DNA from 3 places in the Solidesulfovibrio carbinolicus genome. Region 1 is predicted to be linked to each of the others. Evidence: predicted binding sites of a transcription regulator. Region 1 holds the regulator's gene; each other region holds the start of a gene.

Region 1 (9,825 bases):
GGGGTGGAGCACCTGGGCCGGGGCACGGTGGCCGATGTGGACGCCTTGTGCGTGGTCAGCGAAGCCTCGGCCCGGTCCCTGGCCGTGGCCGGACGGGTTGCGGCCATGGCCGGCCAGCTCGGGCTGACCCGGCAAGTCCTGGTTGTCACCGGGGTCGATCAGGCCGGGCTGGCCGCATTGGCCGCCCTGCCGCCAACGCTGCCGGATGTCCGGGTCGCCTTCCCTTTCCTGCCGGGGTTGGCCGCCCGGCAGGCGACCACGGGCAACGTGCTGTCCCTGCCCGAGGGCGGCCTGGCCGACGCCGCCTGCGCCGCCTTGGCCGAGGCCCTGGGGCGGGTCTAACAAGGGGCGATTCGCGCCCGGGGCTATTGCCAACAGCGCCCGCCCTCGCCCGGTCGAGCATGGCGCGCCATGTTCCCGCGACCGGCGTGGGGACGCGGGAACCGCTCTCTCGTCGGCCACGACGCACGGCCCCCCGGAGCACGACGACGCAACGACAGCCAAACATCCCACAAAAAAAGGGAGCGGCCCGGAAGCCGCTCCCTTTTTGGCGTTTACGCGCTCGAGAACTAGGCGAAAGCCTTCTCGAAGGGCGGAACGACCTGCTTCTTGCGGGACAGCACGCCGTCGAGCCACACGGAATCGCCTTTCACTTCGACGCCGAAGGCCTTGGTCACGTAGCTGGGATCGTCGGAGACGATCAGCATCTCGGAACCTTCCTTCATGATGTCGGTCAAAAGCAGGAAGACGCTGTGGCGGCCTTCGGCCTTGACCTTCTTGCACTCGGCCAACAGGTCGGCCTTGACCGGCTCAAGGATGGACAGGTCGACGACTTCGAGCTGGCCGATGCCAACCTTCTTGCCGCCCATGTCGAAGTCCTTGTAGTCGCGGAAAACGAGGTCCTTGGCCGGGGTGCCGCCCACGGCGGACTTGATCTTGAACATCTCGACGCCCAGAGCCATGTAGTCGGCCACGCCAGCGATCTTGGCCAGGGCCTCGACGGCTTCCTTGTCGGCCGGGGTGCAGGTCGGCGACTTGAACATGACGGTGTCGGACAGGATGGCGCACAGCATGATGCCGGCCATGGGCTTGGAGATCTCGACCTTGGCGCAGTCGTACATCATCTTGACCACGGTGCAGGAGCAGCCAACGGCCTTGACCAGGATGTCCAGGGGATTGGAGGTGGTCACATCGCCCAGCTTGTGGTGGTCGTAGATGCCGATGAGTTCGCCCTTGGAAAGGTTCTCCAGGCTCTGGGCCAGATCGGAGTGGTCGACCAGGATGATCTTCTTGTCGGTGGCGTCGGTGACGATCTCCGGAGCGGCCACGCCGAACTTTTCGAGCACAAAGGCGCTTTCGGGATTGAGCGGACCCTGAGCGGCGGCGATGGCGCCCATGCTCTGGGACTTGTTCATGAGATCGGCAACGGCAATGGCGGCGGCGACGGAATCGGTATCCGGATTTTTGTGACCAACGACGTAAACAGCCATGTCTTTTTCCTCCTGGGGGTTTGTCCAAGACCCTGACGGGTCGGCATCCGCGTGAGTAACTTGTGAATAATATCCCAATAGTCGTCTCTTGCCAAGCCCAAACCGGGCCGGGGCGACGTCTTTTTTCCCGAAAGTCCAGCCGGACCACAAGGCCGGCCATGTGAAAAAAAGTCTAGAAAAAACGCCAAGCCACGGCCAGGCCCATGCCGCCGGCCAGGGCGGCGTAGGCCGGACGGTAGCGCAGGGACAAGACCGCCCCCAGGCTGCCGAGAATCCACAGCTGCCCCCAGCTCGCCCGGGAGGACGCAAGATACGGCCACACCATGGGCAGGGCCACCGCAAAAAGGGCAATAAGGCCGGCCAGGGCCACGGCAAAGACCAGCCCCTGGATGACCACGGTGTTGACCAAGGCCCGACGGACCAGCTTACCCGGCTCAAATGGGGCGCGCTGGCGCTGGCGGGCGGCGGCGTAGCGGGAAAAGACGATGTTCTCCACCACTCGCTGGGCCCCTTCCAGGCCGGAAAACAGCCGGGCCAAGACCGAGGTGGCCCCGGCCACGCACAGGGCCTCGGCCGGGGTGGTCAGGGAAAAGACGTGCATAAGCGACAATCCGGCCAGGGTGGCGGCGGCGGCGTTGGGCGGGATGTGGGTGCCGGCGGGAATGCCGTCGAGCCAGAAAAGCTCGTAGAAGATGCAGAGACTAAGGGCGGCGGGCAAATCGCCCTGGCACAGGCCCCAGGCCAGGCCGATGACCAGGGGGCGTTCCAGCAGGGCGGCGTTTACGGCAAAGCGGAACGAGGAGCACAGGACAAAAAAAAAGCGACGCCAAGGACGTGGAGCGCAATGTCGGCCTGATGGGTCATGGCATGGGCCTCGCGTGGGTTACCATTGGGTCGGCCGTCGCGTCAGATCCTGGGCTGGGCCGGGTCGCCCGGCACGCAACGGTAGTCCAGCCGCACGCCCTTGTCCCGGAAAAAATCCAGACAGGATTCGTCTTCCTTGGACAGGGCCACATGGGGACAGACTTGCCTCTTGCCCGGGGCGTAGTGGAGATTGCCAAGGTTCAAGTTGGCGAAATCGAACCCGTATTCGTAGGCGACCTGGGCATCGCGGCAACTGGCGAACAGGATCAGCGCCTCGGGCAGGTCCAGGGGCGCATGGCTGAAATAGCCGGCCAGATCGGCCACGGGCAGAAACACAATGGCCACGCCGTCGGGGATGGCCAGGGACATGATCTCCTGGCGGAGATGATCGGCGGCCAAGTCGTCGTTGACCACCACGATCCGGCTGGCGTGGGTAAACGGCAGCCAGGTCTCGATGATCTGGCCATGAACGAGGCGGTTGTCGATGCGCACGAAGGCCATGGCTACCCCTCGGCCACCTTTTTGCGCAGCACCTCGCCAGCCACGACGATGCCCTGGCAACCGGCCTGCTTGGCCTCCACGGCCAGGGTTTGCAGGGGACGGGTGCGCGAACCCAAAATTTTGATGAGCATGGGCAAATTGACGCCGGTGAGGACCTCAAGCTGGCCCGAACCCAGAAGCGACAGGCTCATGTTGGTGGGCGTGCCGCCGAACATGTCGGTCAGCACCAGCACCCCGCCGCCCTGGTCGGTATCCTTGATGGCGGCCTTCAGCGCGGCCAGGGATTCGTCCACGGCCTTGGTCAGATCGACGCTGACGGCCTGGCAGTGCTGCTGGGGGCCGAGGATGAACTCGGCGGCGGCAATGAGCCGCGACCCGTAGTCGGTGTGGGTGACGACCACCACGCCAACGGGCGCGTCCTTGAGGGGCTCGGCATTCATAGACAGGCATCCCGGAGCATGTCGCCCCCGTCTTGACGGTTTGAGACCGTCGGCATTGCATCCCGCTTCCGTCCCGGCCACGCCGCGCGGAAGCCCAAGATCTCACACGATAATCATCCGCGAACGAGACTGCCGGGCCGGCAAGGCGACCAGCCGGGATGGCGTCGCCATCGCCAAAAGCGAAAGCCCCTGGGCCGGGTAAACCGCCCCGCCGCTCTCGCCGGCAACCCCCGTTGCCGTAGCGCTTAAGACCTGCGGCCTAGCCGCGTTCAATGTGCCGATGTTCAAGGGAGATATTGTAGCCAGCCTTGGAGAGCGTGTCAAAGACCGACTCGGCCACGGCCACCGAACGGTGGCGGCCGCCGGTACAGCCAAAGGCCAGGGTCAGGCGGTAACGCCCTTCCTTGGCGTACAGCGGGAGCAGATAGAGCAGAAATTCGGTCAGCCGGCGCAAAAACTCCCGGCCCGGTTCCTCGGCCAGGACGTAATCGCGCACCGCCGCTTCCTTGCCCGTGCGCTCGCGCAGTTCCTTGTTGAAATAGGGATTGGGCAAAAAGCGCAGGTCGAAAACCATGTCGGCCTCGGAGGGCGGGCCGTACTTGAAGCCGAAGCTCATGACGTGGACCTTGAGGGTTCCGGCGGTGGGCCGGATGGAAGCCCATTTCTCCTGGAGCTTGCGGCGCAGATCGTGGATGGTGAAATGGGTGGTGTCCAGCACCATGTCGGCGGCGTCGCGAAGGGGGCGCATGCGTTCGCGCTCGGCCACGACCGCTTGCTCAAGGCCCCTCTCGGCGCTTTCCAAAGGATGCGGGCGGCGAGTAGTGGCGTAGCGGCGGATGATCTCGCCGTTGTCGGCCTCGAAAAAGATGATCTGGGTGAGGTCCTGTTTGCGCCGCACCTCGGCCAGGGTCGCGCCCCAGTCGGTGTCGAGGTCGGCTTGGCGCACGTCCATGCCCAGGGCCAGGCCTTTGTAGCGCTGGCCGCCCTTGTCGTCGAAAAGGCTCATGAGCTTGGGCACGAGGCTGACCGGCAACCCGTCCACGCAAAAAAAACCCAGGTCCTCGAAGACGCGAAGGGCTGTGGATTTTCCGGACCCGGACAGGCCGGTCAAGATAACGACGGGGAGTTCCCTGGCCGCATGTTCCATGGCATTCACCTTCCGGCCCAAGGGCTTAACAAATTTCCCGCGCGTTTGTGTGACGACAAACGCGCGGGAAACGTTTTTTCAGGCAGCCTTAGGCGGCGGCGAGCACCTGCCGCAAGGCCTCGTCGGTTTCGGCGGCCAAAAAGGCCCGCCGGAAGGATTCGTCGGACAAAAGCCGCGAGATGTGGGCCAGAATGCGCAAATGCAGGCCCGCGACATGCTCGGGCGCGAGCACCAGGAAGAAGATGCGGCAGGGCTTGAAGTCCAGCGCATCGAAGCTGACGCCCGCAAGGCTTCTCCCGACGACGATGACGATGCGTTCGAGGCTCTCCATCTTGCCGTGGGGAATGGCCACCCCGTCGCCGATGCCCGTGGTGCCGAGGTTTTCCCGGTCGAGCAGCACCTGATGGGCGCGTTTGGCGTCAAAATCGGGCCACTGCTTCTTGATGGGGGCCACGAGCTCGGCCAACACTTCGGACTTGGACTCCGACGCAAGATTCCCGATGACGAACTCGGGCTGGAGATAGTCCTCTAACCGCATCTAAGCGCCCGTTCCAGGATCGATGAGGCCGAAGTCGCCGTTGCGCAGGCGGTAGATGACGTTGGGCCGTTCGGTTTCGGAGTTGATGAACACCAAAAATTCGTACTTGAGGGCCTCAAGCTGCATGGCGGCTTCTTCCACGGCCATGGGCTTGGGCTGGTACTCGTCGGTTTCGATGATGGTGGGCACGCGGCCGCCGGCGGCGTCCTCGCTGATGCTGATGACGTCCATGCGGACCTGCTCCACGGTCTGGCGGCGGCGGTCCTTTTGCTTCTCGCGGAACTTCTTGGCCTGAGCCTCGATCTTGTCGAGGATCAGGTCAATGGTGGAGTACATGTCCTCGGAGGTTTCATGGGCCGAGATATGCATATTGTCGGCCAGGAAGATGACGTCGGCCATCTGCCGGGTCTTTTCCACGGCCAGGTTGACCTGGACTTCCGAGGTGTCGGTGGACGAGGTGTACTTGCCAAGCTTTTCAAAGCGCTTCCTGGCATAATCGCGCAAATGGTCAGACGGCTCGAAATTCTTGAAATTAAAGGTGATGTTCATAGAATCCTCCAGGCTGGCGTGGTGAGGGGCCGGAATCCCGGCCCGAAGCATCAGAAAACCGCCTTGCGCTTCGACGACGACTCGATTCCCATGGCCGTGCGGTACTTGGCCACGGTTCGCCGGGCGATGTTGATTTGCAGCTCGTCTTTGAGCATGTCGGCGATGGCCTCGTCGCTGATGGGCTTCTTGGCGTTCTCGCCGGAAATAATCCGCTTGATCATGGCCTTGACCGATTCGGAACCCACGGTGCCGCCGTCGTCGAGCTCCAGGGCGCTGTTGAAAAAGAACTTGAGCTCGAAAATGCCGTGGGGCGTGGCCACGTACTTGTTGGACGTGATGCGGCTGACGGTGGACTCATGCATGCTGATGTCGTCGGCCACGTCCTTGAGGATCAGCGGCCGCAGCCGGGTCACGCCGTCCTCGAAAAAGCCGCGCTGAAACTTCACGATGCTCTCCAAAACCTTATAAAGCGTGCGCTGGCGCTGGTACAGGCTCTTCATGAGCCACATGGCCGAACGCATCTTATCCTGGAGGTAGTCCTTGTCCTTGTCGTTTCGCGGCAGGCTGCCGTCGGTGTAGGACATGTTGAGTCCCAGGCGCGGCATCCCCTCCTCGTTGAGCAGGATGACGAAGTCCTCGCCGTACTTGTAGACGAAGGCGTCCGGGCTGACGTAGATCGGGTCGCCCGAACCATAGCTGGCCCCGGGCATGGGATCGAGGGTCTGGATCAGCTCCAGGTATTCCTTGAGCTTTTCCATGGTCAGGTGAAATTTCTTGGCCAGGGGCTTGTAGCGCTTCTTTTCGAGGTCTTCGAGATGCTCGCGAACGAGTTCGATCAGGATGGGATCGTCATAGCCGTAGACCTCGATTTGTATGAGCAGGCATTCGCTGGGAGTGCGGGCGGCCACGCCCACGGGATCGAAGCGCTGGAGACGGTGGAGCACCTTTTCGACATGGGCCGGGTCGGCGTTGGCCATGCCGGCGATTTCCTCCACCGTGGCCCGCAGATAGCCCGAGGAATTGAGGCTGCCGACGATGGTCTCGCCGATCTCGACTTCCTTGGCCGTAAAATTAGACAGGTGCATCTGCCAGCCGAGGTGGCCGTCGAGGGACGGCTTGGAGGCCAAACGGGCGTCGAAAGCCATGCCCTCCTCGGGCACTTCCAGGTCGCGGGACAGGGACTGCTTGCTCGTGCTGGCGAAATCGCCAAGGTAGTCGTCCCACTCGGCGTTTTTGAGCAGTTCCTTTTCGATGGCCGCGTCGGCTCCCGTGGGGCCGTTGTTGTCCTCGACCATGACGCGTTCGGGCTGGCGGTCCTCCTCGACGGATTCCTCCAGAAGAGGATTTTCCAAAAGCTCCTGCTGCACGCTTTCAAGCAGCTCCAGCCGCGACAGCTGCAAGAGCTTGATGGCTTGCTGCAGCTGGGGGGTCATCACCAGCTGTTGGGAAAGCTTGAGTTGCTGCCGCAGTTCCAGGGCCATGCTTACCGCCGTGCTCGAATGTCGTTGACGTTATCGGGAATTGTCTGTGGGCCTTGCCCGGACGAGGGCCACCCCGCCCAACAAAAACCATGCCACAATTGAAGCCTTGTGGCAATCGGCACTATCGGCCTTCAGCCGAGGAACCACTGGTAGGCGGCTTCCAACCGGCCCTTGGCGGCCAAAATATAACGCACGGCCTCGCGCACCGCGCCCTGCCCTCCCCCGCGCCGCGACACCCACAAGGCCAGATCAAGGATCTCCGGCTGGGCGTCGGCCACGGCCATGGGCAGCCCGACCAGCTCCATGGGGCCGGCGTCCACCCAATCGTCGCCGAGAAAGGCGGCCTGATGCGGGGCCAACCCGGCCCGGGCGAGAATGCCTTCCAGCACACCCACCTTGCGGTAGTGGCCGGGGTGGTACTCCTCGATGCCCAGTTCCCGCATCCGGGCGGCCACGGCCGGGCTGTCCAGGCCGCTTATGACCGCCACGGCCAGTCCCGCCGCCTGGGCCGCCTTGATGCCCAACCCGTCGTGGACATGGAAACGCTTGATCACCTCGCCCCGGGCATCGACGTAGATGCCGCCGTCGGTCATGACCCCATCAACGTCGAGCACCAGCAGCTCCACGTCCCGGGCGCGCGCAATGGCCAGTTTGGCGTCTTCGGACATAATAGACTCCCTTTGCGATACGACGGCCGCGAAGCGAAAAAGCAACGCCCTACCCTGGCCGCCGACAGGCGCAATCTAGCCCAAAAATCGCACCATGACCAGAAGATAAACGTTTTTAGAGCCTTGCCAAGCCATGCAGCCCTTTGGCCCAAAAAAAGTCCGGAGAAGCCGCCTTCCCCGGACCGAGCCATCTTTTTGCGCTTGGGCCGTCTAGCCCTTGTGCCGCTTGGCCGCGGCCACGAACTCGCGGAACAGCGGATGCGGACGCATGGGGCTGCTCTTGAATTCGGGATGGAACTGGCAGCCCAGGAACCAGGGATGGTCGGGCAGCTCCACCATCTCGACCAGTTCGCCGTCCGGGGACAGGCCGCTTAAGACCAAGCCGGCTTCCTCGAAATTGCCGGCGTAGGCCTTGTTGAACTCGTAGCGGTGGCGGTGGCGCTCGGAGATTTCCGACGCGCCGTAGGCGGCGGCCGCCTTGGTGCCCGGCGCGACCACGCAGGGATAGGCGCCCAGGCGCATGGTGCCGCCCTTGTCGCTGGTCGGGTCGCGGTGCTCGATGGTCTGGGTGCGGAAGTCGTACCACTCGCGCATGAGGTAGATGACCGGATGTTGCGTGGTCAGGTCGAACTCCTCGGAGTTGGCCCCGTCCAGGCCCAGCACGTTGCGGGCGTATTCGATGACCGCGCACTGCATGCCCAGGCAGATGCCGAAGAAGGGGATCTTCTTGGTGCGGGCGTATTCGATGGAGGCGATCTTGCCTTCCACCCCGCGCGAGCCGAAACCGCCGGGAACGAGGATGCCGTCAATGCCCGAAAGCGTGGCGGCCACGTTTTCCCGGGTCAGCTCCTCGGAGTTGACGTAAACGAAATTGACCGACACCCCGGCGTGGACGCCGCCGTGGACCAGGGATTCGTGAAGGCTCTTGTAGGCCTCCTTGAGGTCCACGTACTTGCCGACGATGGCGATGGACACAGTGCCGACCGGGTTTTCCAGGCGGTACATGAGGTCGCGCCAGGGTTCGAGTTCGGCGTTTTTGGCCGGCAGACGCAGCAAAATGGCGATTTTTTGGTCCACGCCCTCGCCATAGAGACGCAGCGGCAGCTCGTAGATGCTCTTGACGTCCACGGCCGTGAACACGGCGTCGGCATCGACGTCGCAAAAAAGCGCGATCTTCTGCTTGATGTCCCGGGCCAGATCCACTTCGCTGCGGCAGATGATGATGTCGGGCTGGATGCCGATGGAGCGCAGTTCCTTGACGCTGTGCTGGGTGGGCTTGGTTTTGACCTCCCCGGCCGTGCGCAGGTAGGGCACCAGCGTCAGGTGGATGTACAGGGCGTTTTCCTTGCCCAGTTCCATGCGCAGCTGGCGGATGGCCTCCAGGAAGGGCTGGCCCTCGATGTCGCCCACCGTGCCGCCGATTTCGATGATGGCCACATCCTCGTCAGTGGCGACGCCCAGGATGGAACGCTTGATCTCATCGGTGATGTGGGGGATCACCTGGACGGTGCCGCCCAGGTAGTCGCCCCGGCGCTCTTTCTGGATGACGCTGAAATAGATGCGCCCGGAGGTGAAGTTGTTGTTCTGGCTCATGGGCACGCCGAGGTAGCGCTCGTAATGCCCGAGGTCGAGGTCGGTTTCGGCCCCGTCGTCGGTGACGTACACTTCGCCGTGCTGGAACGGGTTCATGGTGCCGGGATCGACGTTGATGTAGGGATCGAGTTTCTGGATGGTGACCTTGAGTCCCCGGGCCTGGAGCAGCGCGCCGATGGAGGCGGCGGCGAGTCCCTTGCCCAGGGAGGACAGCACCCCTCCCGTAACGAAAATAAACTTGGTCTTCATGGCATGCCGTCCTTGTTTCACGGGTCCGTCCCGGCGACCCCGGCGGAATGCGCCCACCGCCAGGCCTTTGGCCCGGGCGCGGTTGACGCGGCCGGTGCGGCCCCGTATGTTCAGCCGCGCAAAGTAAGCTTTCGGAAGCAATTTTTCAAGGAACCCTTGGGAGGATTTCCCCGTATGCCCCAGGTGCGCACCCTCGTGATCACCGGTTTCGGCTCCAACTGCGAGGTCGAATCGGCCCATGCCGCCCGCATGGCCGGGTCCGATGTTACCGACATCGTATTCTTTTCCGACATCGTGGCCGGCCG
Region 2 (9,825 bases), 1.2 Mb from region 1:
TGCCGCCGAGGATGCCGGGAAAATGGAAGACGGTGGTGGCGCTGGCCCGGCCGCGCCGGTGTTCCATGGCGCTGACCAGGGGCGCGGTCATGGTTTTTACGGTGGGGGGTTTTTCGATGTACTCCCAGGCCCCTTGGCGCATGGCCCGCTCGGCCCCGTCGGGGTCGCCCCAGCCGGTGATGACGATGACTTCGGGGTGTGAGGGCGAGCGGCGGATGTCGGCGATGGCGTCGAGGCCGTTGCCGTCGGGCATGCGCACGTCGAGAAAGACCACGTCCACGTCGTCCTTGCCGGCCCGCAGCAGGCCTTCGGCCAGGGTGGAAGCCAGGGTGGGGGTATGGCCCAGGCGGTCCACGACCCGGGCCAGGGCGTCGCGGATGGTCTGATCGTCGTCAATGATGAGCACGTTGCCCAAGGAGTCCTCCGGAGCGCGCGGCTATGCGGCCGCTCGCCCTTTTGGATGACCACGCGGCCAGGAACTGTCAAGAGGCGGCTTGGCGACGCGGCCAGGCGGCGTGACGGGGCGCCCGGCTGCGGGGTTTGGGCGGGGCGGGGGAGTTCGTGTCGGCGGGCGGATCGCCACCACGGGCGGCGCAGGCCTTGCCGCGGCGGTCCGGGGAGCCTGCCCCGGGCCGCCGCGGAGCGTGGGGCGTTACTTGCCGACCACGCCGGGCTTGCGGGGCCAGCCTTCCAGGCCGAAGTTGTTCTCGGGCACGGTGTTGTTGACGTTGAGCGCCCGGGCCTTTTCCAGGTTGGCCCTGGCGCAGGCGTCGTCGCCAAGGCGCATGCAGGCGACGCCGAGGTTGTAGTAGGCGTAGCTCAAATAATCCACGCAAAGGGGCGTGGTCAGGGCCTGGCGCAGGACCGTGGCGGCCTCGGCGTTCTTGCCGGCCACAAGCAGGTCCGTGCCCTGCTTGTAGAGCAGGGAGCCTTCCTTGGACGAACAGCGCCACCAGGGCTTGGCCGCCTTGCCCTTGGCGGTCTTGCCGCCCATGGCGGCGTATTCGGCCGGGTCGATCTTGCCGTCTTTGTTGAGGTCGATGACGGCGAAGACTTCCATGGTCAGGCCGGAATTGAAGACCACGATCTCCTCAAAGATGATGACGCCGTCGCCGTTTTTATCGACATTTTTAAACGGCGGTTTTTTCCAGGCATGGGCCGTCCCGGCCAGGGCCAGCATGGTCAAGAGCACGGCGAGCTTGAGCAAGGCGCGTTTCATGGGATCCCTCCTTGGCGGTGGTTGGCGGTCAGGGCCAGCCATAGCACAGGGCCGGGCGTTTGGGCAGGGGGAGCGGGCTTTTCCGGCGAAAAAAAAAACATGCTGGCCGAGGCGACGGCGACGGCGTCGTTTAGTCGGCTGGTTCCCAGCGTGTTCCGTCGGCGCTTTTGCGCGTGGCCATGGTCTTGCGGGAACCGCAGTGACGGCAAAAGACCTCCACAATGCGGGCCTCGTCGGCCCGTCCGGCCTCGGAGGAAACCAGGGCCGGGCGGTTGCAGAAGATGCAGTCGAAGCGGGGCTGTTCGGCGGCCGGAGACGGCTTTTGCAGCACAAAGCTCATGGCGTTCCTCCTGGCTGGGCCAGCTCCCGTGGGCGGCGCTATCGGTCCAGCACGTGTTTTTCCGGCACGAAGCAGGTGAAGGTTCCGGTGAAGACGGCGTCTTCGCCCCGGCGCACGGTGACGGCGACGAAGCGTTTCTTGCCGGCGGTTTCGGTGAGCCGGGCTTCGGCCACAAGCGTCTGGCCGACCACCACCGGCGCGGTGAAGCGGACCTCGGCCGCGCCAAGAATCACGTTGGGGTCGTTTATGGCCAACATGGCGGCGTAGTCGGCCAGGCCAAAGAGGAAGCCGCCGTGGACAAGCCCCCGGTCATCGGCGGCCATGGCCGGCAGGGCGGTGAAGGCCACCCGGGCCAGGCCTTCGCCCAGGATTTCGGGCCGGCCGCACAGGCCGGGATCAATGCGCTGGTGGGTGTTGACGTCCATGGGGCGGTCTCCTGTCCTTTCGGGATGCCAAAATGTCGGGCGCTCGGCAAACGAAAAGGGCCGTCCCCTTGCCCGGGACGGCCCTTTTGCTTCGCGAAGCAGGCGAAATTTAGCTGCCCAGCTTGCCGGCGATCTCGGTGAAGGTGGCGGTGAGCTTGGTGCCGATGGAGGTGACGGCGGTGATGATGACGGCGGCGATCAGGGCGGCCATGAGGCCGTATTCCACCGCGGTGGCGCCTTCTTCGTCACGGATGAACTGGGTGATGGCGGTCAGCATGGCGTGTCTCCTGGTATGTAAAGTTGTTTTGGGTTCCTGCGCGTCTCTTGCCTTTCCTTAAGCAGGGTGCGTGCCAAGGTGTGCATTGTTGGTAACGCCCTTAGAAGACTGATGTAAAATTTTGATGAGGCCAAGCCGGGCCATGGCGCGTGGATTATGCGTGGGCCGTTCCAGGAGAAATGGAGTCGTCGGGGCCTGGGGGGTGTCGGCCGGCTTGGCCGTGCCGGTTGGACGATACGCGGCGCAACCAGGGACAACAGCCGGGAGGCGGTGGACCCTGGGCGAGGCGGCTTGGCATACGCAGGAGCCGGTCATGCGCCTTGGCCTTTCCAGGGTCGGCTGGTCCTGGCGGCTGGCCCGGCAGCCAAAACGAAAAGGGCCGTCCCCTTGCCCGGGACGGCCCTTTTGCTTCGCGAAGCAGGCGAAATTTAGCTGCCCAGCTTGCCGGCGATCTCGGTGAAGGTGGCGGTGAGCTTGGTGCCGATGGAGGTGACGGCGGTGATGATGACGGCGGCGATCAGGGCGGCCATGAGGCCGTATTCCACCGCGGTGGCGCCTTCTTCGTCACGGATGAACTGGGTGATGGCGGTCAGCATGGCGTGTCTCCTGGTATGTAAAGTTGTTTTGGGTTCCTGCGCGTCTCTTGCCTTTCCTTAAGCAGGGTGCGTGCCAAGGTGTGCATTGTTGGTAACGCCCTTAGAAGACTGATGTAAAATTTTGATGAGGCCAAGCCGGGCCATGGCGCGTGGATTATGCGTGGGCCGTTCCAGGAGAAATGGAGTCGTCGGGGTCTGGGGGGTGTCGGCCGGCTTGGCCGTGCCGGTTGGACGATACGCGGCGCAACCAGGGACAACAGCCGGGAGGCGGTGGACCCTGGGCGAGGCGGCTTGGCATACGCAGGAGCCGGTCATGCGCCTTGGCCTTTCCAGGGTCGGCTGGTCCTGGCGGCTGGCCCGGCAGCCAAAACGAAAAGGGCCGTCCCCTTGCCCGGGACGGCCCTTTGGCTTCGCGAAGCAGGCGAAATTTAGCTGCCCAGCTTGCCGGCGATCTCGGTGAAGGTGGCGGTGAGCTTGGTGCCGATGGAGGTGACGGCGGTGATGATGACGGCGGCGATCAGGGCGGCCATGAGGCCGTATTCCACCGCGGTGGCGCCTTCTTCGTCACGGATGAACTGGGTGATGGCGGTCAGCATGGCGTGTCTCCTGGTATGTAAAGTTGTTTTGGGTTCCTGCGCGTCTCTTGCCAAGGGATAGAGCATGGGGTGTGCCAAAACAGAGAGAATGAAGAACATGCTGCCATGATGGACTTTTTTGAGGGGAGACGGTTCGGGGCGTCGTCGGTCCGTGGACTTGACGGCGAGCGGTCTAGGAAAAATGGAGTCAGGGCGCGGGGGATGACGGGACGAGCCGGGCGTTGATGAGGCCCAAGCGTTTTTTCCGCGCCGGTCGGCGGCAGGGCGCGAAAGAGCAGCACGTGGCGGCCCGGCGGCAAGGTAAGGGGCAAAGACAGGGGCGTGACCAGGGCGGAACAGTCAATGGTCGCGCCGTCCGGCATAAGCGCCCCCCCCCAGGCCACCGTGACCGGCGCGGGGGCCGCCGCCGTGGCGGCGAGCGTCACCCGGGCTACCTCGGACGTGTTGTTAACCAGGGCCAGTTCGGCCGTATCGCCGGCCCAGACCACGTCGCCGGTGACGGACCGCTCGGGCGCGGAAAAGCCCGGGCCAAAGCGCAGGAAAACCGGCGCGGCCTCGCCCGTGGCGAGGCTGTGGGCCGCAACCCTGGCCATGGAGGCCGGCAAAAGCCCGTCGCCTGCGATGTCGGTGCGCGAATACCGGCCGCCGCCGACGGCAAGGGGGGCCACCCGCCAGCCCGAGGCGTCGCGGAAGACGAGGTCATAAAAGCGGTTGGCCGCGTCCATGGCGACAACGGCCTGGCCGGCCAGGAGGGTGGGCGCGTCCGGGGCGGCGGCGTAAGGATCGGCCGGGGCCGGACCCAACGCGGTCACCCGGGCCAGGACCAGGGCCGTGTCCCGGTCCAGGGGGCCGGACAGGCGGCGCAGCAGGTAAACCGGCGTTTTGGCCGGATCGGCCTCGCCCAGCCCCGATGCCACGATCAGTCCCCGGCCGGCCTGGGCGCGGAAATAGGCCGGCCAGTAGTCCGGGCCAACCAGTTCGGTGTTGACGGCGGTAAACAGGTCCGGTGCGACAAGGCGCGCGCCCTCGGGCAGGCCGGCGATGAGCCGGCTTTGGCAGGCCAGGGCGGCCACGCGCCAGCGCGCCCCGGCCGCGATCTTGGAGTCGCGCACCGAGGCGTTGACCGAGGCGTTGACCAAGGCGGCCAGCCCCACGGCCAGGCCGAGCAGGGCGGCGACGACGCGCCGGGATTTGTCCGGCAGCCGCCCGGCCAGGGCCAGGGCGGCCAGGGCCAGCAGCACGGCCACGGCGTAGAAGGAAAAGGTGGTGGTCACATACCAGGCCAGCCCCGAGGCGGCCGGCTCCTGGTACTTGGGCGACAGGGCAATGAGCGCATTGGGGCAGACCACGGCAAAGGCGCACAGAAGCCAGGTGAGCCAGGGCACGCGCGCCCGGACGGCCCGGTCCAGGCAATAAGTGGTCAGCCCGCCGGCCAAAAGGCCCAGGGCGACCCAGGCCGGGGCAAGCAGGGACAAGTTGGCGGCAAGCTCCGACAGGTACTGGCCAAAGGACAGGACGTAGGCCTTGGAGAATTGCGGGAAGCGGTTGACGTATTCGAGGTTGAAGGCAAACCCGCCCAGGGGCAGGGCTGGGAGGCTGTAGGCCCAGGCCGTCTTGAGGATGGCCGCCGGGCTGGTGAGGTCCAGGGCGTTGCCGGCGTACTGGCTGGGGTGGGCCAGACGGTAGCCGAGGTAGACGGCGGCGTAGGCCGGCAGCACGGCAAAGGCCGGGACAAGGGCGCGCGCCCGCTCCCGCGCGCCGCCCTGGGTGGTCAGCCAGACCAGGCCGGCCAGGATCGGGACGTAGGCGACAAAGGCCTCGAAATGGCAAAACGCCAGGAAAAGAGCGAGGTTGGCCACGACGAGCCAACGTGCTCGGCCGGTCTCGGCCCGGCGCGCCAGGGCGTAGGCGGCCAAAAGCAGGCAGAGCATCCCGGAATCGAAGACCAGGGGATAGGCGGTCAGGATGTTGTGGTGCCAGTTGTCCTGATACAGGCCCAGGGCCAGGGCGGCGACGAGGACGCCCAGTTCCGGGCGGCGCGACAGCCGGGCGGCCAGGGCGGCCAGGGCAATGATGACGCCCAAAAATCCGGCCAGGGCCACGGCCCGGCGCAGGGGCGGGCTGTCCATGCGGTAGGCAAGGCTGGTCAGGCCCACGTGGAGATAGTGGTGGAATCGGCCCGAGCCGGCGGCCAGCTCGGCGCTAAAGGCCCCGATGCGGCCTTCGAGCACGGCACGCTCGTAGGTCAGGTCGTCGCTGGCCGTGGGGCCGCTTCGCGGCACGTCCCAAAAGGCCAGGACGGCCAGGGCGCACAGGGCCAGCCCGGCCAGAAACCGGCCGGCGGGCCGCATGGCGTCGTTCATGGTCTGCCGGCTACCAGCCAAGGACGTAGTAGCGCAAGTAGATGTAGCCCATGGAGATGGTGATGGTCCCCAGGGTCACCGGCGCGCCGTATTTGAAGAAGCGGGCAAAGGTGATCTTGTGACCGGCCTTTTCCGACAGCCCGACCACGATGACGTTGGCCGAGGCCCCGATGGCCGTGCCGTTGCCGCCAAGGCAGGCCCCCAGGGCCAGGGACCACCAGACCGGCAGCATGGTGGGGTGGGTGTAGAGGGCAGGCCCGGTGAGGCCCGTTTCCGGGCCGAGGACCTTCTCGGCCAGCTCGGCCAGAAGCGGATTCATGGTGGCCACGAAAGGAATGTTGTCCACGATGGCCGAGGCGATGCCGGAAAACCAGACCATGACCATGGACAGCACAAGCATGGAGTCCTTGGTGGGGTGGGTCAGCGCGATGACCTTTTGGGAAAACACCTCGATGAGCCCGGCTTTGACCGTGCCGCCGATGATGATGAAAAGGCCGATGAAGAAGAAAATGGTGGGCCATTCCACGTCCTCGAAGACCTTTTGCGGGTCTTCGCCGGAAACGAGCAACAACGTCGAGGCCCCGAGCAGGGCGATGGTGGCCGGCTCGAAACCGAGAAAGCCGTGGAGGGTAAAGCCCAGGATGGTCAGCCCGAGGATCAGGCCGGATTTTTTGAGCAGCGCCGGGTCGCGGATGAGCGCGCCCTCGTCCATGGCCAGGATACGGGCCTTTTGGGCCGGGCCCACGTGCAGGCGTTGGCCGAAGACGAGTTTCCAGACGAACATCCAGGCGAACATGATGACGACGATGGCCGGGGCGAGGTGGACGATGAAGTCCATGAAGTCCAGACCGGCCTTAGAGGCGATCATAATGTTGGGCGGATCGCCAATGAGCGTGGCCGTGCCGCCGATGTTGGAGGCCAGGGCCTCGGTGATGAGAAAGGGCACGGGGTCGATTTCCAGTTCCTTGGCCACCAGCAACGTCACCGGGGCCAAAAGCAGCACGGTGGTGACGTTGTCGAGCAGGGCCGAGGCCACGGCCGTGACCACGGCGAAGATGGCCATGATGGCGAAGGGTTCGCCCCGGGCGATCTTGGCGGCGCGCACGGCCACGTACTGGAACACGCCCGTCTTGGTCATGATGTTGACCATGATCATCATGGAAATGAGCAGGAAGATGACGTTCCAGTCCACGCCGAGGTCGGCGTCGTGGAAGGCGTCGTGCTGGGTGAGCACCTTGGCGGCCAGGGTGAGCGCCGCGCCAAAAAGCGCCACCTTGGTCTTGTTGATCTTTTCCGAGACGATGACGGCATAGGCGCCGACGAAAATGGCGGTGGCGATCCAGAACATGGGCGGGCCTCCGGGATGCTACAGGCCGCAGGAGCCGGCCAGGACCACGAGAATGGTGCGCCGGGTGACCTCGCCCACCACCCGGCCCGTCGCGTCGACCACGGGCAGGACGTTGTGGCGGCCTTCGGCGAAATAGGCCTCGGCGGCGAACACCGTGTCGTCCGGGGAGACGGTGACGACGTGGCTGGTCATGACGTCGCCGGCGGTCTTGTCGCGGCAGGCGGCGGCAAAGCTGTTACGAAGCACCGAGGTGTCCTCGGGCAAGGCCCGGGCCAGGCTCGAATCGACGTAAAAGGGCAAAGCGGCCCGCAGCAGGTCGTAGCAGCTGACCACGCCGACCAGCCGGCCGGCCTCGTCCTCGACATAGACCAGCCGGGAATCGCGGCGGCGATGGGCGGCGACCAGCTCGCCAAAGGGGGTGTCGTGGCGGGCCCGGGAGAGGTTGGTTCGCATCAGTTCGCGCAGACGCATGGCGGCTCCTTGGGGTCCGGCCGAAACGGCCCGGACAGCCTTGGGGGATGCTCCCGATTGCCGAAAATTGTCAAGACCGGGCCAGAACTTCGGGGTTGAGGCAGGTGGGCGGCGTGGTCCCTTCCAGCATGGCGATGAGATTGTTCGCGGCCAGCACGGCCATGCCCTCGCGGGCTTCCGTGGTTGCCGAGCCGATATGGGGCGTGATGACGACGTTTGGCAGCGCGGCCAGCCCTTCGGCCAGGCGCGGTTCGAATTCGTAGACGTCCAGGCCCGCCCCGGCGATGCGGCCTTCCCGCAGGGCCACGACCAGGGCGGCCTCGTCGATGATGGGGCCGCGTCCGGTGTTGACCAGCAGGGCGGTGGGCTTCATGCGGGCAAAAGCGGCGGCATTGAAGGCGTGGCGGGTGGTGTCGGTCAGGGGCGCGGTGATGCTTATGACGTCGGCGGCGGCCAGAAACGCCTCGAAGGGCAGGGCGGCGGCCCCGAATTCGGCCACCAGCGCCGGGTTGGGCTTGCGCCCGCCGCAGGTGACGATCTTCATGTCAAAGCCGCGCGACAGCCGGGCCACGGCCAGGCCGATGCGCCCCGGGCCGTAAATGCCCATGGTCTTGCCGGTCAGCTGCGTGCCGATAAATTGCAGCGGCCCCCAGCCCGGCCACTGGCCCGAACGCAGCTCCGCGTCCGAGGCCACGATGTGGCGGGCCGTGGCCAGGATCAGGGCAAAGGCCAGCTCGGCCGTGGCCTGGGTCAGCACGTCCGGGGTGTTGGACACGGGCAGGCCTCGGCGGGTGGCCTCGGGCACGTCGATGTTGTCGTAGCCCACGGCGTAGTTGGCGTAGCCGCGAAGCTTCGGGCAGGCGTCGAAAAAGCCGGCGTCGATGCGGTCGGTCAAAAGCCCGATGACGCCGTCGGCGTCCTTGGCCTGGGCCAGCAGTTCGTCGCGACCAAGCGGCCGGTCCTCGGGGTTGACCCAGACGCTGGCGCGCTCGCGCAACAGGGCCAGCCCGGCCTCGGGAATGGCCCGGGTGACGACGACATGGGGCAGGGGCTTGGTCATGGCGAACTCCTTGGGCGCGGCCGGGCGCGAGGGGCCGGACGCCGGATTTCTGGCGGCGACGGTGCGCCGCGTGGGCATGGTAGGCGCGGAGGCGTTGCCATGGCAACCAGACAACGCCTCTCCTGGCCACGTTGTTTGGGCGGTCTATCGACTGGCGGTCTTATGGCGGCTGTCCAGGGCCGAAACGGCGGCCCGGGCCAGACGCACGGCCGCGATGGGGCCGAAAAGCCCGGTCGCCACGTAAAGCGGATAGAGGCGGGGAGCGCTGACGCCAAAAAGGGTGTTGTCAAGCATGGCCGGGTCCGTGCCGGTAAGCGGGATAAGCAGGCAGTTAAGCAGGAAGAAAAAAATCAAATGCAGGCACATGATGGGCACGGTGTTGTCGCCAAGCACCACGAGGAGGCTGGCCGGCCGGCTGGTGGCCGCCAGTTGTCGGGCGAGCCAGAAGACCAGGAGCGAACCGCTTAGGGAGGTGAAAAAGACCAGCAACGGGTTGCCCGAAAAGGACATGGTCGAAAGGTTATAAATGGTCTTTGCGCCAAGGCAGGAGAGCAGCACGGCCGAAACGACGCTGGCCGTCACGCCCCGGGCCGAAACCAGTCCGGACAGGCCATTCCAGGCCCTGGCCCTACGGCCGCACGCATAGAAAAAAAGCCCAAATCCGACCTTGCCGAGCTGGGTTCCCAGGAGCGAGAGGTCGAAGCCCTTGCCGACCAGGACGCAAACCAGGGCCAGCAGGCCCGTGGCGGCCAATTCCCGGGCCGGGCCGTCACCGCGAAGAAATCGGGGCAGGGGCAGATAGGCCAGCTGGACGAAAAACAGGGTCACCAGGAACCAGCCGCCGTTAAAAAGCGGAAACTGATGCCCCGTGGTCAGGGGTTCGTAAACCAGGGCGCGCAGGGAAAAGGGGGCCAGGTCGGTCCACAGGCCAAGGGTGGCGGCGGCCAGGGCGGTGAGGCCGGCAAACAGCAGATTGTAGAGGAAATACGGGGCTAAAAGTCGTTTGGCCCGAGCCAGGACATAACGCTTGGGGTCTTCCCGGTGGCGCGGGTTGAACACATAGCCGGCCAGCAGAAAAAACAGCGCCATGTGGTAGGAATAGATGGGATACCAGCTGAAGGGATCAAAGC
Region 3 (9,825 bases), 1.9 Mb from region 1:
GCTGCCGGTTTGGCCGCCCGGGCCGGGCGCAGCGAACCCACGAAATGGGCGATGACCAGCCCGAAGCCGTGGATGAAGCCCCAGACCAGAAAATTGTAGGCCGCGCCGTGCCACAGCCCGCCCAGGGCCATGGTGGTCACCAGGTTGGCGTACTTGCGCACGGTGCCCTTGCGGTTGCCGCCCAGGGAAATATAGAGGTAGTCTCGAAGCCAGGTAGAAAAAGTGATATGCCAGCGCCGCCAGAAATCGCGCAGGCTTAAGCTCCTGTACGGGGCGTTGAAGTTATCCGGGATGTCAAAGCCCATGAGCAGCCCCACGCCCTGGGCCAGATCGGAATAGCCCGAAAAGTCGCAATAAATCTGGGCGGCATACGAAAGGATGCCGACAATGACCGCCGCCGAGCTGAAACCCTCGGGCGCGCCGAAGGTGGTGCGCACGATGTGTTCGGACAGGTAGCTCGAAATGATGATCTTTTTAATGAGGCCCCGAATCAGCAGATAAAAGGCCCGGGAAAAATCCGGCTGCCCCACCCGGGCCTTTTTGAGCTGGGGCAGGAAATTGCCGGCCCGCAGGATGGGACCGGACAAAATGGTCGGAAAAAAGGAAATAAAACAGAAGACTTCCACCAGACTGCGCTCGACCTTGGTCGGATCGCGGTAGACATCGATGGCATAGGACATGCCCTGGAAGGTGAAAAACGAAATGCCAATCGGCATGATGACGTCAAGCAACGGCACCGGGCTTTTGACCGACAGCACCCTAAACAGCCAGTCGGCTGAGATGTAGAGCATCTCGTAATATTTGAAGAACGCCAGCATGCCCAGGGCAAAGGCGACATAGAGCACGAGGCAAAAGCGCCGAAAACGCTGATCGGACGTCTCGGCGAAGACCACGGCGAAAAACCAGGTCAGGAAGCTGAAAACCAGCAGAATCAGCAGGAACTTGGCGTTAAACGAGGCGTAGAAGACGTAGGAGGCCAACAGCAGAAACAGGCGATACGCCCCGGCATGGGGCCGCAGCAGCCAGTTGAGCGGCAAGATGGCGGCAAAAAACAGGGCGAATTCAAAGCTCGTGATGTTCATAGGGCGTCGCCTCGGAACCTCCGGGAAATGTGGCGCAAGCTAGCTTCGCCGCCGCCAAAAGGCAACCGGCCAGCCGTCCCGAACCCGAACCGTCGGCGGTCTGACGCCGGCCAAGAACTACTTTATTCCATCATTACAGTGTGCTGCCTCATTGTGCATTTCGGCCCGGACCTTGCTTTGCCTGTCATGCCCCCCGAGCGGATGCCCCGCTTGGGGCAAACAGCCGGCAACCACCATGCAGCATATCCGCTCCGACCACCCGCGCCCGCGCCGCCCTGCCGCCGCCCTGGCCCTGGCCTTGGCCGCCCTGCTGGCCGCGCCGGCCCTTACCCACCCGGGCCTGGCCCCGCCCCACGGCCCGGATCGGCCGTCCCTGGCCGCCGTCTTCGACGCCCCGGACCAGGCCCCCAACGCCGCGTTGATCGCCGCCGTCACGCCACACTCCGTGCGCCTGACCGTGGACAAGGCCGCCCGCCATCCCCTGGACGGCCGGCTGGCCGTGCGTCCCGGCGAACCCCTCGGTTCCAGGGCCTTGGCCCTGCGCCTGGTGCGCCTGCCCGCCCCCGACACGGCCGCCCTGGCCGCCCTGGAGGCGTCGCCATCCGTCAAAACTCCGTCGCCTGCCGTCCCCGCTCCAACCGCCAAACCCGTCGCCATCCTGGCCGCCTCCTCGCCGGCCGCTCCCGCCGGCAAGGCCCCCCCGTCGGCAACGTTCCCCTCGCCGCCGCCGGCCGCCCCGCTCCGTACCGCCGCGCCAGCCCAGCAGACGCCCCCGGACCAAACAAACGTCGCCGCCAAAGCCGCCGCCCCGGCCCAACTCGCCGCCGCGCCCGGCAAACGCATCCTGGTGGCCGGCGATTCCCTGTCGCTGTTTTTAGCCGACGCCCTGCGCCCCATGCTGGCCGGCCGGCCCCAAACCGCCTTCGCCTCGCGCGGCAAGGTCTCCAGCGGCCTGGCCCGGCCCGATTTCTTCAACTGGGAACGCGAAATGGCCGCCCTGGCCGCCGCCCACGCCCCCGACACCGTCATCGTCATGATCGCCACCAACGACAACCAGACGCTCACCCGCCCCGACGGAACCAAGGTCGCCTTCGGCCGCCCGGGCTGGGACGCCGAATACGCCCGCCGGGTGCGCCGGCTGGTGGACATCACCCGCTCGACCAACCCCAGCGCCCGCATCTACTGGCTCGGCGCGCCGGTCATGGCCGATCCCAAGCTCAACGCCGACGTGGCTGTCATAAACGCCGTCATCGCTCGCGAACTGGCCGCCCTGCCCGGCTGCCGCTACATCGACGTCTCCCGCACCCTGGCCGACCCGGCCGGCCGCTACGCCCAGGCCAAAATCACCCCCGACGGCCCCAAGGCCACCCGCACCAAGGACGGCGTCCACCTCACCCCGTTCGGCGCCAAACTCCTGGCCAACGCCGCCCTGGCCTCTCTAGGCCCCAACATCGCCGCCTTGTCCAAACCCTAACCTCCAACCAGCACAGAATAAAAACAAGCCACCACATCTCCCGGGGCGGGCCGCTTTACCACCCCTTTCGCCCGTGCTAAGCCCGCCCCATGGAAACCATCCTGCTCAAAATCCTCGAAGTCCAAAACGAGATCCTCGCGGAAGTGCGGATGCTGCGCCAGGCCGTCACCCACGGCGCGCCCCTGCCCGCCCAGGCCGCCGCTCCCGCCAGCCAGCCCCACACCGCCGCCGCGCCGCCACCCGCGCCCGAACCCGAGCCGCAGGCCGCCTACACGCCCACCTTCGTGCCCGAGCCTGAACCCGAACCGCAGCCCTACCTCGCGCCGCCGCAACAACAGCCCGGCGGCCGGCTCACCGTCAACGAACTGGCCGACCTCGGCGGCCAATTCCTCGATCCCGGCCAGATACCGCGCGGCAAGGTCAAGGCCGTGGACGCCTCGGATTTGAGCCACTCCATCCTCGACGACATCAAAGCGAAAAACAAAGCCAAGCGCAGCGCGTTTGCCGAGTTTGAGAAGTTTGATAGATTTAAGTAGGTTGCTGGGAGGAGAGTAAGAAAAGATGCCTCCGGCGGCCGGGGGGCTCAGCCCCCCGGACCCCTGACATGGGGGACCGTCGACGGGTGAGGCGTTGGTCGGCGGGCGGTTGGCCCGAGAGAAAATGGGGGCCGGAATTTGGGGTTGTCCCCCGGACGGAAGCCGTCCGGGGGACAACCCCAAATTCCGGCCCCCAACTCGCCAGCGAAAAGGGCTGTTTTGGGCGCGATCAAAGCCTCGCGCCCAAAACAGCCCTTTTCGCATTGCTGGAGCAAGAGCAACAGGATCAGTAGCTTGGGCGAGACATGCTGAGCATCAACTCTCCCGTGCCGGGCAACCCCGGGCGAACCGGGTCGTTGGACTTTCCGGGGCGCAGCCGCCACGCTCCCGCGCCTGTCCCGCCTGCTTGTAGCCCTCCCGCCCGCCACAGACGATCAGGGGGTCCGGGGGGATTATCCCCCCGGCGGGTCACGGGCAGCGCCCGTGCGGGTCCAGGGCAGAGCCCTGGCGGGTCCAGGGCAGAGCCCTGGCGGGTCCAGGGCAGCGCCCTGGCTGGTTATGAACGGTGGTGGTAGCGTTCGTGCCAGACGCGGCGCAGGACGGCGGGGTCGGGGGTATGGGGGTTTTGGCCTGGGCTGGGGATGTCCTGGCCGTAGGCGTCGCCGAAGGGGGTGTCTTCCAGCAGCCTATTGATGGCGTGGGCCAGCAGCACGGGCAGGGCCAGGACGTCGGCGGCATTGTAGGCGAGCAGCGTTTCCAGGACGGCGGGATCGCCGTGGCGGGAGTATTCGCGCCACAGCAGCACGGCCATGTAGCCGTCGGCTCCGGCCAGGTCGCCCCGGTCGATGCCGAAGTGTTCCTCGCTTTTCTTGAGTCCGCCTTTGATGCCGATGCCGCACAGGACGTTTCGCAGGTCGATATGGGCCTTGGGGAGCTTCGCGCCGAGGTGCGAGGCGAGCACCGGGGCGTCGAAGCAGCGGCCGTTGTAGGTGACCAGCACCTTGCTGGCCAGGATGTCGTCGGTGAAGTCGTGGAGGTTTTGGCCGTGGGCGTAGGTGCGGGCGGCGCTTATGCCGTCGTAGAGGGCCACGGCGGTGACTTCGTTTTGGGGCGTGCCGTCGGTTTCGATATCGACGCAGGCCAGGCTGTCCTTGAAGTCGAAGAACAGTCGCCAGGCTTCGGCGGGCGGCAGGCGATGGGCGAACCAGTCGGCGTCGCCGGCGGCCAGGCGGTCTTTTGATTCGAGAAGTTCGTTGCGCCACATGGGGGCCTTGGCCGAGGCCAGGGGCGGGGTGTCGGCGTCGAGAAAGGTGTCCCAGTCGCGGATGCCTGCGGCCCAGAGGCGGCGTTCGGTGGACGGCCCAAGGCCAGGCAGATGCAGGAAGGTATTTTGCAGCACGGCTGGTCGTGTACCTGTTTTGCCGGCCGATCTCAACCAGTTGGGTGAACGGCGACGGCATCAATTCTGCATGGGTTACGCCGACTCGGCGATTTTTTCCGCCGGATTGGACCGCTAATCCAAGGAAGGAACTCATGATGCGACCAAACGACGCCGCTTCCGCCACACCTCGGCGGCAGACGCCGGCCGCGATCCGTCGGGAAACCGTCATCGCCGCCGACGTTTACCGTTCCGGGACGTTGCGCAATGACTTCGAGCGGCTGGCAAGCCCGGCAACGCCCATGGCCGAAGCCGACATTTTGAGCCTTGTGCTCAAGTATTTCCATGCCTGTCTGTATCCCGGCTCCCAGGAGCACCCCATTGCGCTTAAGGAGATCAGCGGACTTTTGGGACAGTTTTACGAGTTGTGGTCCGAGGGATCGCCGGAGAAGGTGTTGCCCCTGGCCGGGGACTACAGCGCCTACCCGCTGCGGATGCTGACGGATTTGCCGCGCACGGCCCATATTTTCCGCTCCATCGCCAACCGGCCGTTGCCGCCGGACATGGTGCACGACCCGTTTTTAGGCCTGGACATCGGCACGGGCAGCGGCATTTTGCTGGCCGCGGCCTGGTTCCAGGCCAGGCGCAACGGGGTGAGGGAGACCCGGCTGTACGGCTTCGAGCTGGATTCGGAAATCAGCGAGCGCACCGACGCCTTGCTGCGCTCCCTGGGCGTGGGGCAGGTGATGGCGGCCGACGCGCGCGATCCGGGCGTGTACGCCATGCTGCCGGACGGACCGGTGGCCTTTGTGGCCAACGAGAACGTGGCCGCGCCCACGGCCCGGCATACGGCCGAACCGTTCAGCCAGATCCATGCCGCGTTGTTCGAGGCCATGTCCCAGCGGCTGAAGCGCACGGTCTTTTTTCCGGAGGCGTTGGTGGTGCGCGACCGGGACGCCGAGTTGGACGTGGTGCTGTCAAAAAACAATCGCTTTCAGATTCCGCGCCATTACCGGTCGCTGCGGCCCCGGCCGCGCTCCATCGTCATCGAGGGACGGCTGACCAAGCTGTGGCAGGTGGGCAAGGATTTCCGGGCGATTATTCCAGAGGCCTGGCAGTCGATCATGCCCGGGCGCTGGTAGCCCGGGAAGACAGGAAACGCTTCGGGCGCGGGGACAGGGTTCCCGCGCCCTTTTTTTGCGGCATCCAAAGGTTTCCAATGCCGCGGACCTGGGCCTGACCGTCTGCGGTTCGTCTTGGCCACGAGCCTCGAAAAGGGGCTTTTTCCCTCGCAAGAAGCTTCCGAGCACCGCGTGAGGCCCTGGAAATACTGTTGTATTTTCCAGGGGCGCGGGGTCAGGGCCGTGACAGGCGGCGGTCGAAGTCGAATTCCCGGGAGGTGATGTGGTCTTCCAGGCGGCGCACCCGCCGCTCCAGGCGCTCGGCCCGGTCGCGCAGCCGGGCCAGGACGGCTTTGCGGTCGGCCTGATAGGCGTTGCAGGCGTCGCTTTCGGCCTCGGAGTCCGGGGGCAGGGCCGGCTCCAGCTTGAGGCAGAAACCGGCGATGACGTAGGCGGCGACCACGGGCCACACGCCGGCGGAAAGGGTCAGCAGGACGACGCCGGCGCGAACGGCGGCCACGGGCACGTCGAGAAAGGCGGCCAGCCCCTTGCACACGCCAAGGACGGCCCCGGTACGCGAGCGGTAAAGCCGCCGCCAGTCGAGTTCGCTTAGGTGTCGCATGAGCCGCGCCCCTTGGCCCGGGCGTCCAGCACCACGGTTTCGAGGGTGTCGACCCGGGATTCCAGGCGCTCCAGGCTGCGGTGGATCTCCTGGAGCAGCCGGACCTCGTCGGCGTCGCCGCCGGGCGCGGCCCGGCCTGCCGGGCGCATGAGGCGCACGCCGATGAGAAACACCACGCCAAGAATCACCAGACCGACCAGGGTCGCCCCGGCCACCACCAGAGAAGAAAGCAGTCCCATCATAAATGCGGCTCCGGGCCGGATCAGGCGAGGTTTTGCGGTTTGCGCCGCATTCATTGGCGGCCGTGATGCCGGCGATTCAAAAAGCTTGGACCAGCGGCCGGGCCACGGCGACACGAGGGGGCATCGCCGGCCATGCCGGGGTCGATTGCAGCCTAGCCCAGGAACCGACCGCCGCACAAGGGCCTTCCAGGCCCGGTTTGCGCCTTATGACCGTCCGAGCCGGCGGTCGAAATCATACTCCCGTGAGGTCACATGGGACTCCAGGCGCGAAAGCCGGGCGTCCAAGTCCTTGAAACGGCGGGACACGTCGGCTGCCGCCCGGCCGAGCCGGCCCGTGTCGATGTCTTCGGCCCCCCCCGTTTCGGGAGCCAGGGGCACGAAGAAGGCCGCGGCGAAGTAGAGAATCGCCGCCGTGAAGCCGGTGGACACGAACAGCACGATCACAAAGGCCCGCACCACCCAGCACGGCAAGCCGAGATAGTCGGCCAGCCCCCGGCACACGCCCAGGGCCAGGCCGTTTCGGGAGCGGTAGAGCTTGCGGCGTCCGGGAAAATCGTCGTTACGGCTTCTCATGTCCGCCTCGTTTGCCGGAAGCTTCCGGCAGCAGGGTTTCCAGGTTGTCCAGGCGTTCTTCCAGGCGGGCCAGACCGGCGCGCACCTCGTCCACCACGGCCATGGCCGCTTCCTCGTCGCGGCCGCGCGTCCGGTCGTCGCGGCGGCGCAACTGGCGCAGCACGAGGATGGCCGCGACCACGAGAAGGATTTTGACCACCAGCGGCACGTGGCCGATATAAACTGTATGTTCCAGCACTGCTTGTCCTTTTGCAACAGCGTATCCGTCTCGGGGCCGCGACGTTTCCCTTTTCTCCAGGTGGGGGGTCTGGGGGCCTCAGGCCCCCAGCCGCCGGAGGCCTCCCCCTCCGTCTCCTCCCTCTCCGCCCTACTGGGCGCGGCGGGATTTGATCTGGGCCAGTTCGCGTTCCACGTCTTCGTCGGCGGCCAGGCGGTCGAAGCGGGCGTCAAGGCTTTGGTCTTCGGTCGGTCGGCGTCGCGAGGCGGTTGTGCCGCTCAGTTCGGCTTCGGCTTCCAGGCGGTCGATGCGGGCTTCGAAGGCCTCGAAGCGTTGCAGGGCTTCGCTGGAGTCGGCGCGGGAGACGTCTTCGCGCATGCGCTTGCGGCCGGTGGCGCGCATATGGCGGGCCAGCAGCGTGCGCTGGCGTTCCTTGGCCGAGGCGAGCTTTTCCTCAAGGGTGGCGATGTCTTCACGGCAGGCTTCGATCAGGCCTTCCACGGCGGCCAGTTCACCGGCCACGACGTTTGCCCGGGCTTCGAGGTCGCGCTTTTCCAGCAGCGCCTCCCGGGCCATATCCTCGCGGCCCTTGTCCACGGCCAGCTCGGCCTTTTCGCCCCAGCGGCCGGCGGCGGCGGCGAGCATGTCGTGTTCGCGGGCGATGCGGGCGGCCTGGGCCATGGTGCGGGCGCAGTCGGCCTTGAGTTCCACCAGTGTTTCTTCCATCTCCTGGATCATGAGGCGGATGAGCTTTTCGGGCTCCTCGGCCTTGTCGAGCATGGCGTTGATGTTGGAGTGGATGATGTCGCGGAAGCGGCTGAAAATACCCATGGCGTTCCTCCTGGCGCGGCTGCGCCGTGATGCCTGCCGTAAAGCAGGGAGCGTGCCAGATATTTCCTGTCGTACTTTCAGGATGTTGACCGAGATGGCGAAATAGGGCCGTTGCAGTTCTCGCCAAACATTGGTATTTTTCGCCACAAAACTGGAGAAAACCGCCATGACGCCCGACGCCCCCTGGCTGGCCGAGGCCCTGGGCCAGTCCGACGCCTTTCTGGCCTGCATGGAGGCCGTGGCCCAGGCCGCCAGCATCGACCGTCCGGCGCTTATCGTCGGCGAACGCGGCACGGGCAAGGAACTGGCCGCCGCCCGGCTGCACTACCATTCCCCGCGTTGGGACCGGGCGTATGTGCCGGTCAATCTGGCCGCCCTGCCCAGAACGCTGATTGAATCCGAGCTGTTCGGCCACGAGGCCGGGGCTTTTACCGGCGCTTCCCGGCGTCGGGTCGGGCGTTTCGAGGCAGCCGACGGGGGCACGCTGTTTCTGGACGAGCTCCACGCCGCGCCCCTGGCCGTCCAAGCCAAGCTGCTGCGGGCCGTGGAATACGGGCATATCGAACGCATCGGATCGAGCCAGCCCGTGGCCGTGGACGTGCGCATCGTGGCCGCCGTCAACGTCGATCCGCGCCGGCTCGTGGCCAAGGGCCGGCTTTTGCCCGATCTCCTGGACCGGCTGGCCTTTTGCGTGCTGGTGATGCCGCCCCTGCGCGAGCGCCATGGCGACATCCCGTATCTGGCCGAACGGTTCGCCGCCCGGTTCGCGGCCCAGCTTGGCCGGCCCGAGCCGCCGGTCTTTTCCCGGGCCGCCATAACCGCTCTTGCCGCCCACCCCTGGCCCGGCAACATCCGCGAACTCAAGACCGTGGTCGAACGCGTCGTGCTGGCTTGCCCCTCCTCACGCATCGACGCCATACAAATAGACCCCTTCGCCGCCCTGTCCCCCGCCCGGGAGGTCCAGGAGGGGGTGCCCCCCTCCTGGCCGCCGGAGGCCTCTTCTATTTTATCCTCCCTTTCCCACCATCCAGGGGGTTCGGGGGGGATGATCCCCCCCGACGGGTCCAGGGCAGCGCCCTGGCCGCCGGAGGCATCCCTATCTTCTCCCCTCCCCAACTTTACCGAAGCCGTGGCGTCCCTGGAAATCGCGCTGCTCGGCCGCGCCTTGGCGCGTTCGGGCGGCAACCAGCGCCGGGCGGCCGGGCTTCTCGGGCTTGGCTATCACCAGTTCCGGGGGCTGTACCGCAAGTATGCCGGCGCTCTTGACGCCGCGTCCAAAGCCCCGTAGCCCCAGGCGATGCGCCAAATCACCGAATCCGACAGCCGCATCCGCGCCGACAGGCTGCCCAACGGCGTCCGTATCGTCACCGAACACATGCCCGTTTCCAAAACCGCCAGTCTCGGCATCTGGATCGAGGCCGGCTCGCGCCACGAGGCCCCGGGCCAGGAAGGCATGGCCCATTTGATGGAGCACATGGCTTTCAAGGGCACGGCCAGGCGCGACGCCCTGACCATCGCCAAGGAACTCGACACGTTGGGCGGGCTTTCCAACGCGTTTACTTCCCGCGAGGCCACCTGTTTCCACGTGCGCGTCATGGACGCCCACTTGGCCCGGGCGTTTGACATTTTAAGCGACATCGTCTTGCGTCCGCTCCTCGACCCCGAGGAGCTGGCCCGGGAGCAGGCCGTCATCCTTCAGGAAATCTCCATGGTGGAGGAGACGCCCGAGGAAAAGATCCACGAGGACTT

The links. Region 1 encodes sigma-54, which starts transcription at its own class of promoters, with help from an activator protein. Its sites were predicted from a motif close to CTGGCACGGNNNNTGCTT; they were not measured.
Region 2: a site for sigma-54 is predicted at 2,321-2,338, ahead of C3Y92_RS17500 (Flp family type IVb pilin). Genes of this name have one in related genera too.
Region 3: a site for sigma-54 is predicted at 8,118-8,135, ahead of C3Y92_RS03530 (PspA/IM30 family protein). Genes of this name have one in related genera too.

Annotation. Positions count from the first base shown of each region.
Region 1 is NZ_CP026538.1:2,700,682-2,710,506, forward strand. It holds gene C3Y92_RS12135 (nucleotide-binding protein) at 1-342, shown strand, start outside; gene C3Y92_RS12140 (manganese-dependent inorganic pyrophosphatase) at 570-1,490, opposite strand; gene C3Y92_RS12145 (PTS sugar transporter subunit IIC) at 1,663-2,298, opposite strand; gene C3Y92_RS12150 (PTS sugar transporter subunit IIB) at 2,397-2,855, opposite strand; gene C3Y92_RS12155 (PTS sugar transporter subunit IIA) at 2,858-3,295, opposite strand; gene rapZ (RNase adapter RapZ) at 3,555-4,442, opposite strand; gene C3Y92_RS12165 (PTS sugar transporter subunit IIA) at 4,531-4,980, opposite strand; gene hpf (ribosome hibernation-promoting factor, HPF/YfiA family) at 4,981-5,529, opposite strand; gene rpoN (RNA polymerase factor sigma-54) at 5,580-7,010, opposite strand; gene C3Y92_RS12180 (KdsC family phosphatase) at 7,142-7,678, opposite strand; gene C3Y92_RS12185 (CTP synthase) at 7,889-9,520, opposite strand; gene C3Y92_RS12190 (phosphoribosylformylglycinamidine synthase subunit PurQ) at 9,695-9,825, shown strand, end outside.
Region 2 is NZ_CP026538.1:3,914,490-3,924,314, reverse strand. It holds gene C3Y92_RS17520 (sigma-54-dependent transcriptional regulator) at 1-415, opposite strand, end outside; gene C3Y92_RS17515 (EF-hand domain-containing protein) at 653-1,219, opposite strand; gene C3Y92_RS17510 (hypothetical protein) at 1,350-1,559, opposite strand; gene C3Y92_RS17505 (hotdog domain-containing protein) at 1,598-1,984, opposite strand; gene C3Y92_RS17500 (Flp family type IVb pilin) at 2,094-2,261, opposite strand; gene C3Y92_RS17495 (Flp family type IVb pilin) at 2,690-2,857, opposite strand; gene C3Y92_RS17490 (Flp family type IVb pilin) at 3,286-3,453, opposite strand; gene C3Y92_RS17485 (hypothetical protein) at 3,447-5,816, opposite strand; gene C3Y92_RS17480 (ArsB/NhaD family transporter) at 5,827-7,164, opposite strand; gene C3Y92_RS17475 (CBS domain-containing protein) at 7,183-7,635, opposite strand; gene C3Y92_RS17470 (2-hydroxyacid dehydrogenase) at 7,706-8,695, opposite strand; gene C3Y92_RS17465 (acyltransferase family protein) at 8,840-9,825, opposite strand, start outside.
Region 3 is NZ_CP026538.1:783,285-793,109, reverse strand. It holds gene C3Y92_RS03575 (MBOAT family O-acyltransferase) at 1-1,082, opposite strand, end outside; gene C3Y92_RS03570 (DUF459 domain-containing protein) at 1,318-2,556, shown strand; gene C3Y92_RS03565 (hypothetical protein) at 2,646-3,092, shown strand; gene C3Y92_RS03560 (ribonuclease H-like domain-containing protein) at 3,649-4,491, opposite strand; gene C3Y92_RS03555 (SAM-dependent methyltransferase) at 4,626-5,612, shown strand; gene C3Y92_RS03550 (PspC domain-containing protein) at 5,827-6,213, opposite strand; gene C3Y92_RS03545 (hypothetical protein) at 6,201-6,455, opposite strand; gene C3Y92_RS03540 (PspC domain-containing protein) at 6,660-7,028, opposite strand; gene C3Y92_RS03535 (hypothetical protein) at 7,015-7,266, opposite strand; gene C3Y92_RS03530 (PspA/IM30 family protein) at 7,396-8,076, opposite strand; gene C3Y92_RS03525 (sigma 54-interacting transcriptional regulator) at 8,243-9,364, shown strand; gene C3Y92_RS03520 (M16 family metallopeptidase) at 9,374-9,825, shown strand, end outside.